2 regions of the Serinibacter arcticus genome follow, and region 2 is predicted to be linked to the other one. Evidence: predicted binding sites of a transcription regulator. Region 2 holds the regulator's gene; the other holds the start of a gene.
What was found. Region 2 encodes HspR, which represses chaperone genes until heat shock. Its sites were predicted from a motif close to AAGTTGAGTCNNNNNGACTCAACTT; they were not measured.
Positions count from the first base shown of each region.

Region 1: clpB (ATP-dependent chaperone ClpB) is a predicted target of HspR. The motif match lies at 1,966-1,990, and genes of this name have one in related genera.

Region 1 is NZ_PYHR01000002.1:3,234,872-3,238,269, forward strand. It holds gene C8046_RS14460 (anti-sigma factor) at 1-744, shown strand, start outside; gene C8046_RS14465 (NUDIX hydrolase) at 753-1,175, opposite strand; gene C8046_RS14470 (LppM family (lipo)protein) at 1,180-1,890, opposite strand; gene clpB (ATP-dependent chaperone ClpB) at 2,040-3,398, shown strand, end outside.
Region 2 is NZ_PYHR01000002.1:1,942,423-1,945,820, reverse strand. It holds gene C8046_RS08925 (nucleotide exchange factor GrpE) at 1-120, shown strand, start outside; partial or broken gene C8046_RS08920 (DnaJ C-terminal domain-containing protein) at 155-1,154, shown strand; gene C8046_RS08915 (heat shock protein transcriptional repressor HspR) at 1,320-1,754, shown strand; gene C8046_RS08910 (hypothetical protein) at 1,846-2,715, opposite strand; gene C8046_RS08905 (Fur family transcriptional regulator) at 2,799-3,272, shown strand; gene C8046_RS08900 (catalase) at 3,269-3,398, shown strand, end outside.

The sequences.
Region 1 (3,398 bases), 1.3 Mb from region 2:
CAGGAGGAGCAGCGGGCCGGGCTCATCGCCGGCGCGCTCGCGGACGACCTCGACGCGACCGAGCGGGACGAGCTGGCCGCGCTGATGGCCGCCGACCCCACGGTCGCGGCCGAGATCGCGGAGCTCGGCGGCACGGTCGCCGGGCTGCGGCGAGACATCCCCACCTGGGACGACGAGCCGCCGTCGCCCGAGCTGCGCGAGCGCGTGCTCGAGGCCGTGGCGCACGAGGAGTCGGCTGTGACGTCGGAGGTGCGGTTCGAGCCCGCCCCGCTGACGACGACGCCCCGCACGCCGTCGCGAGCCGTCCGTTCCGTGTGGGTGCCGGCCGCCTGCTTCGCGGCCGGCGTCGCCGTCGCGCTCGGCGGCGTGATGGCCACGCAGGAGCGTCCGGCCGGTGCGCCCGTCGGCCCGCCCGGGACGCTGGGCGCGGAGGAGGACGTCAGCTTCAGCGACCCCGCCGACGGCGTCCGGATCGACGGCGTGCTGGTCGCCCACACCTGGGGCACCGAGACCGTGCTGGAGATCGACGGCCTCCCGGCGGGCGAGGGCTACGTCGTCGTGCTGGTCGGTGAGGACGGCCAGGAGTACGACTCCGGCACCTTCCTCGGCAGCGACGTCGTGATCGACTGCCGGATGAACGCCGCCGTGATGCGGGCCGACGTCGAGCGGCTGGAGATCCGGTCGGACGACGGCGCCCTGGTCACCGCGGCCTCGCTCCCCGAGGCCGTGGACGACGGGGCCTGACGCCCGACCTACCGGCCCGGCGCAGGGGCCGGCGGCACGAGCGCCAGCAGGTGGTCGGCCGTCAGCGGGGCGAGCGGCAGCGCGCGGGCGTCCGCGACGCTCGCCCAGACCGCCTCGGCGATCTCGGCGGCCGGCGCGACGGCGTCGACCTCCGCCGGCGTGAGCAGCAGCGCGTAGGAGTGACCCAGCACGTGGTGGTCGGCCTCGTTGGCCGCGTCGGCCGTGAAGCTGCCGAGGGGCTCGAGCCGCTCGGGCGCGACGGCGATCCCCAGCTCCTCGGCGACCTCGCGCACGAGGGCGGCGTCCGGCGCCTCCCCGGGGTCGAGCTTGCCGCCCGGCTGCATGAACGCCGTCGTCCCCCGCTTGCGCACGAGGAGGAGGCGCCCGGCGCCGTCGTGGAGCAGTCCTGCTGCGACGACGATCGTCGGCACGCGCTCAGCCGTCGTGGCGGCTGCGGACCGCGACGGTGATGAGGCCGGCGATCGCCAGCACCACCACGCCGCCGACGCCGTAGACGAGCGCCTTCCAGATCCAGTCGGGGAACGCCGAGGAGGTGGCCGAGGCGGTGGCGTCGAGCGTCACGGGGACGTCGTAGGTCGTCTGCCACGTGACGGTCCGGCCGTCCACGACGGCGAGGTCCTCCGAGCCGCGCACGTCCTCCACGTTGCCGGGGAAGGTCAGCGAGAGGCTCACGCTCGACTCGGCGGCGCCCGCCGGTCGCTCGCCCTCGACGGCCGGGATCGGCGTCTCGGGCTGGGCCGCGGGGTCGATGGTTCCGGCCACGACGAAGTCGTCGCCGTCGCGCGTGACCAGCGGCGTCGTGCCGAGGAGCACCCACGCGATCGGGACGCCGTCGAGCGACAGCTCGGTGCCGTACCAGCCGGGCTCCGGCGTCACGGCCGAGGCGGTCACGCCCGGCAGGTCCCGCAGGCCCGGGAGGGCGCGGCTCTCGATCAGGGTGACCTGGTCGGCGACCGCCTGACGCGAGGCGTCGCTGTCGTCGGCGAGGGGGGCGACGATCTGGATCGTGCCGGTGATCGTGTCGTCCCTGGCGACCTCGAGGTCCGCCTCGGTGCGGACGCATCCGGTCAGGGTGAGCAGCGCCAGCGCGCCCGCGACGACAGCCTGCTTCCAACGCCTGTGCATGGGGTGATCGTGGCACACCGTTTGCCTCCCGGCCCAATGGCGCCGCGATGAGAGCGGCGACGAGCGCGCCGGCCAGGGTTGAGCGGAATAGACTCAACTTCGTCCGACGTTGACCCTGGCAGAAGAGTTCTCTACGACGGAGGAGAGTCGTGAACGACAAGCTGACCACCAAGTCGCAGGAGGCGATCGCCTCCGCGCTGCAGGCCGCGACGGCGGCCGGCAACCCCCACCTCGAGCCGACCCACCTGCTGGCCGCGCTGCTCGGGCAGGCGGACGGCATCGCCGTCGCGCTCCTGACGGCCGACGGCGTGGACGTCCCGGCGCTCGTGCAGCGGGCCGGTGGCGTGATCGCCGCGCTGCCCAGCGCGAGCGGGGCGACGGCGAGCCAGCCGCAGGCGTCGCGCCAGCTGCTCGGCGTGCTCACCCAGGCCGGCGAGGAGGCGCGGGCGCTCGGCGACGACTACGTCTCGACCGAGCACCTGCTGCTCGCGCTCGCGGCCGACCAGGGCAGCGCCGGGGAGATCCTGCGCGCCGCCGGCGGGTCGCGCGAGGCACTCGTCGCCGCGCTGCCGGGCGTGCGCCGGGGACGCGTCACCTCGCCCGATCCCGAGGGCACGTTCCAGGCGCTGGAGAAGTACGGCCAGGACCTCACCGCGCGGGCCCGCGAGGGCCGCATCGACCCCGTCATCGGGCGCGACTCCGAGATCCGGCGCGTGGTCCAGGTGCTGAGCCGTCGCACCAAGAACAACCCGGTGCTGATCGGCGAGCCCGGTGTCGGCAAGACGGCCGTCGTCGAGGGCCTCGCGCAGCGGATGGTGGACGGCGACGTCCCCGAGTCCCTGCGCGGCAAGCGCCTCATCTCGCTCGACCTCGGCTCGATGATCGCGGGCGCCAAGTACCGCGGCGAGTTCGAGGAGCGGCTCAAGGCCGTCCTCGAGGAGATCCGCGGGAGCGACGGCGAGGTCGTCACGTTCATCGACGAGCTGCACACCGTGGTGGGGGCCGGCGCGAGCGAGGGCGCGATGGACGCGTCCAACATGCTCAAGCCGATGCTCGCGCGCGGCGAGCTCCGCATGATCGGCGCGACGACGCTCGACGAGTTCCGCGAGAACATCGAGAAGGACCCCGCGCTGGAGCGCCGGTTCCAGCAGGTGTTCGTGGGGGAGCCGACGGTCGAGGACACCGTGGCGATCCTGCGCGGCATCGCGCCGCGGTACGAGGCGCACCACAAGGTGACGATCTCCGACGGCGCCCTCGTCGCCGCCGCGACGCTGTCCGACCGCTACATCACGGGGCGTCAGCTGCCCGACAAGGCCATCGACCTCGTGGACGAGGCGGCCTCCCGGCTGCGCATGGAGCTCGACTCCTCGCCCGTCGAGGTCGACGTGCTGCGCCGCGCCGTCGACCGGCTGCGGATGGAGGAGGCCTACCTCGCCGACGGCGGCTCCGACGACGACGCCACGACCGAGCGCCTGGAGAAGCTGCGCCGCGACCTCGCCGACCGCTCC
Region 2 (3,398 bases):
ATGCACGCCACGTCGGCGGAGGCCGTCGCGACGACGATCACGATGGTCGCGCAGCCCGGTTACCGCCGCGGAGCCTCGGTGCTCCGCCCGGCGCGGGTCGGCGTCGTCGGACCCGAGTGACGCGAGCGGCGATGGATGACGGAAGGAGGCGGCCATGAGTGGTCAGGACTGGTTGGAGAAGGACTTCTACTCCATGCTCGGCGTGCCCAAGGACGCTGACGACGCCGCCATCAAGAAGGCCTACCGCAAGCTCGCCCGGACGCACCACCCCGACCACAACCCGGGGACGTCAAGGCCGAGTCGAAGTTCAAGGAGATCGGCGAGGCGTACGCCGTCCTGTCCGATCCCGAGCAGCGCAAGCAGTACGACGGCCTGCGCGCCATGGCCGGCGGCGGCCCCCGCTTCACCGCGGGGCCGGCGGTCCGGGCTCCGGCGGCAGCTTCGAGGACCTCTTCGGCGGCGTGTTCCAGGGCGGCGGTCAGCCCCGCGGCGGCTCGCCGTTCGGGGCCGGCGCCGGCGGGGGCAGCTTCGAGGACATCCTCTCGGGGATGTTCGGCGGGGCTGCGGGCGGCGGCGGTCGTCGTCGGGCAGGCTTCGGCGGTCCGGAGAACGGCGCCGACCTGACGGCGTCCCTCACGCTCCCGTTCCGCCTCGCGGTCGAGGGCGGCGCGATGCCGGTCACGGTCGAGGGTCGCTCGATGACGGTGCGCATCCCGGCCGGGGTGCGTGACGGCCAGAAGATCAAGCTGCGCGGCAAGGGCCGTCCAGGCTCGGGCGGCGGTGCCGCCGGCGACCTCGTGGTCGCGGTGACGGTGACGCCGCACCCGGTCTTCAGCCTCGACGGCACCAACCTCACCGTCACCGTGCCGGTCACGTTCGCCGAGGCGGCGCTGGGATCGACGATCTCGGTGCCGACGTTCGACGGCGGATCGGTGCGCGTGAAGGTGCCGGCGGGGTCGCCGTCGGGCAAGCGGCTGCGTGTGCGCGGCAAGGGGGTGCAGGCAGCCACGGGTGCCGGCGACCTCATCGTGCGCATCGAGGTCGTGGTGCCGGAGCGGCTGACGGACGAGGCGCGCGCCGCCGTCGAGGCGTTCGCCGCAGCGACCGGTGACGCCGACCCGCGCGCGGGTCTGGCGGCCTCGGCCGCGCAGTAGGCAGCAACCGTTCGCGAGGCCCTTCGGGTCTCGTCGCGAGGCCTTTGTGGTCACGTCGCGAGGCCTTTCGGGTCACGCGGCTAGCCCGAAGGGCCTCGCGGACGGACCCGAAGGGCCTCGCGAATGGTGGGCACGACGAGCACGACGGACACGACTGGAGGAGCGATGGTCAGCAGCAGGGCGTACGACGCACCGGTCCTCACCGTGTCCGCGGCCGCCGAGCTCGCGGGGATGCACGCGCAGACGCTGCGGCAGTACGACCGCCTCGGCCTCGTGGTGCCCCACCGCACCGCGGGCCGCGGCCGTCGCTACTCGTTGCGCGACGTCGCGGCGCTCCGCGAGGTGCAGCGCCTGTCCACGGAGGGCGTCAACCTCGAGGGCATCGGCCGGATCCTCGAGCTCCAGCGAGAGAACGCCGCGCTCCGGGCCGCGCTCGAGGGCCTGCGAGCGGTGATCGACCCGGGCTCCCGCGTCTTCGCGGCATCCACCACGGGCGACGTCGAGTCCGTCCCGCGGGGCCGTCGCGTCCCGCAGCGCACGACGGCGGCCGGCACCTCGAGCGGCTCCGGCGCCCTGGTCCTGTGGCGGGGCGGTCGCTGAGGCGCCGCCTCACCGCACGAGAACGCCCTGGCTCGCGGCTGGATCACTCCAGCCGCGAGCCAGGGCGTTCTCGCGTCCTGCCGAGTCCGATCTAGGCCAGGCGCGCGCTCAGCGTGAGCTCGGCCCCCGCGTCGAGCTGCACGTCCGTGACCCGCACCCCCGGCGGCAGCTGCTCGGCGAGGTCGATCGGTCGCTGCGTGGCCTCCTTGACCCGGCCGCGGGCGACGGCGAGCAGGCCCGCCACGATCGGGTTCGCGCTGCCGAGCCGGACGTCGGCGAACCGGAGCACCAGCGCCTGGTCGACCGAGGCGGAGCCGCTGGCCTGCGCCGAGGCGGACAGGATCCCGCGGCGCAGCTTGGCGTCGGCCTGGAGCCGGACCTCGCGCGGACCCACGGAGGTCAGCTCGACGTCGAGCCGCGTCAGGGTGATGCCCTGCTCGGCCAGAACGGCCGTCGCGATGCGGCGGACGGTGTCGATGACCTCCTGCTTGGGGGCGCTGACACGCAGGAACCCGGAGATCGGCTGCTCCGCGGTCGGCGGCAGGGGCTCGACGCCGACCGTGCCGTCGCTCGCGTCGATCCACTGGATCGGGAGGTCGCTGACCTCCGCGTCGATGACCACGGGGACCTCGGCCACGAGCAGGGGGTGCGCCCGGAACGAGCCGCGGCGCAGCACGCCGGGCGTCGCCGCCACGACGGCGGGGAGCTTCGCCGGCACCGTCGGCTCGGAGGTGAAGGCCGACTCGGGGATCGAGACGCCGGTCGCGTCCACGACGGCGGAGGTGACGTCGTCGCCGTCGAGCACCACCGTCGTGCGCCTGAGGATGTCGTCGGTCGCGGAGCTCATCGCCCCGCCCAGGTCCTGCTCCCGCGCGACGACACGGACGCGCTCGACGAGGCCGGGGCCGTCGGTGGGGCGCGGGCCGGGGCCGAGGGGGAGGTAGTCCGGGTAGTCGCTCATCCAGCCAGCGTAGGTCGGTCCGGCCCCGACCGCCGGTTCCGGCAGAACTGGAATCATTCAAGAAAACGGGTAGGGTTGAGGAGATGGAAGCCCGGGACGTCGCGACGCTGCGGAGCCGGGGTCTGCGTGTGACCCGACCGCGGCTGGCCGTGATGGCGGCCCTGGGGTCCGGACCGCACGCCACCGCCGAGGAGATCGTCGGCTCGGTGCGCACCACCCTGGAGACCGTCTCGGTCCAGGCCGTCTACGACGTCCTGCACGTGCTGGTGCGCGCCGGACTGGTGCGTGAGATCGACCCGGCCGGCGCCCGGTCCGCCCGCTTCGAGCTCGACGCCGGCGACAACCACCACCACCTGGTGTGCCGGGGCTGCGGCCTCATCCACGACGTGCCGTGCGCCGTCGGGCACGCGGTGTGCCTCCAGCCGGCCCTCGACCACGGCTTCGCGCTCGCGGAGTCGGAAGTGACCTACTGGGGGCTCTGCCCCCGGTGCCAGACCGAGGCGGCGCAGGCTCCCGGGCCCTCGCCGTCGACCGCACTGCAGGAAGGACCAGCATGACGACCTCCCCCACGACCCCCCGCACGACCAACGACTTCGGCGCCCCCGTCGGCAGCGACCAGCACTCCCTCACGGTCGGCCCGAACGGGCCGATCCTGCTGCACGACCACTACCTGATCGAGAAGC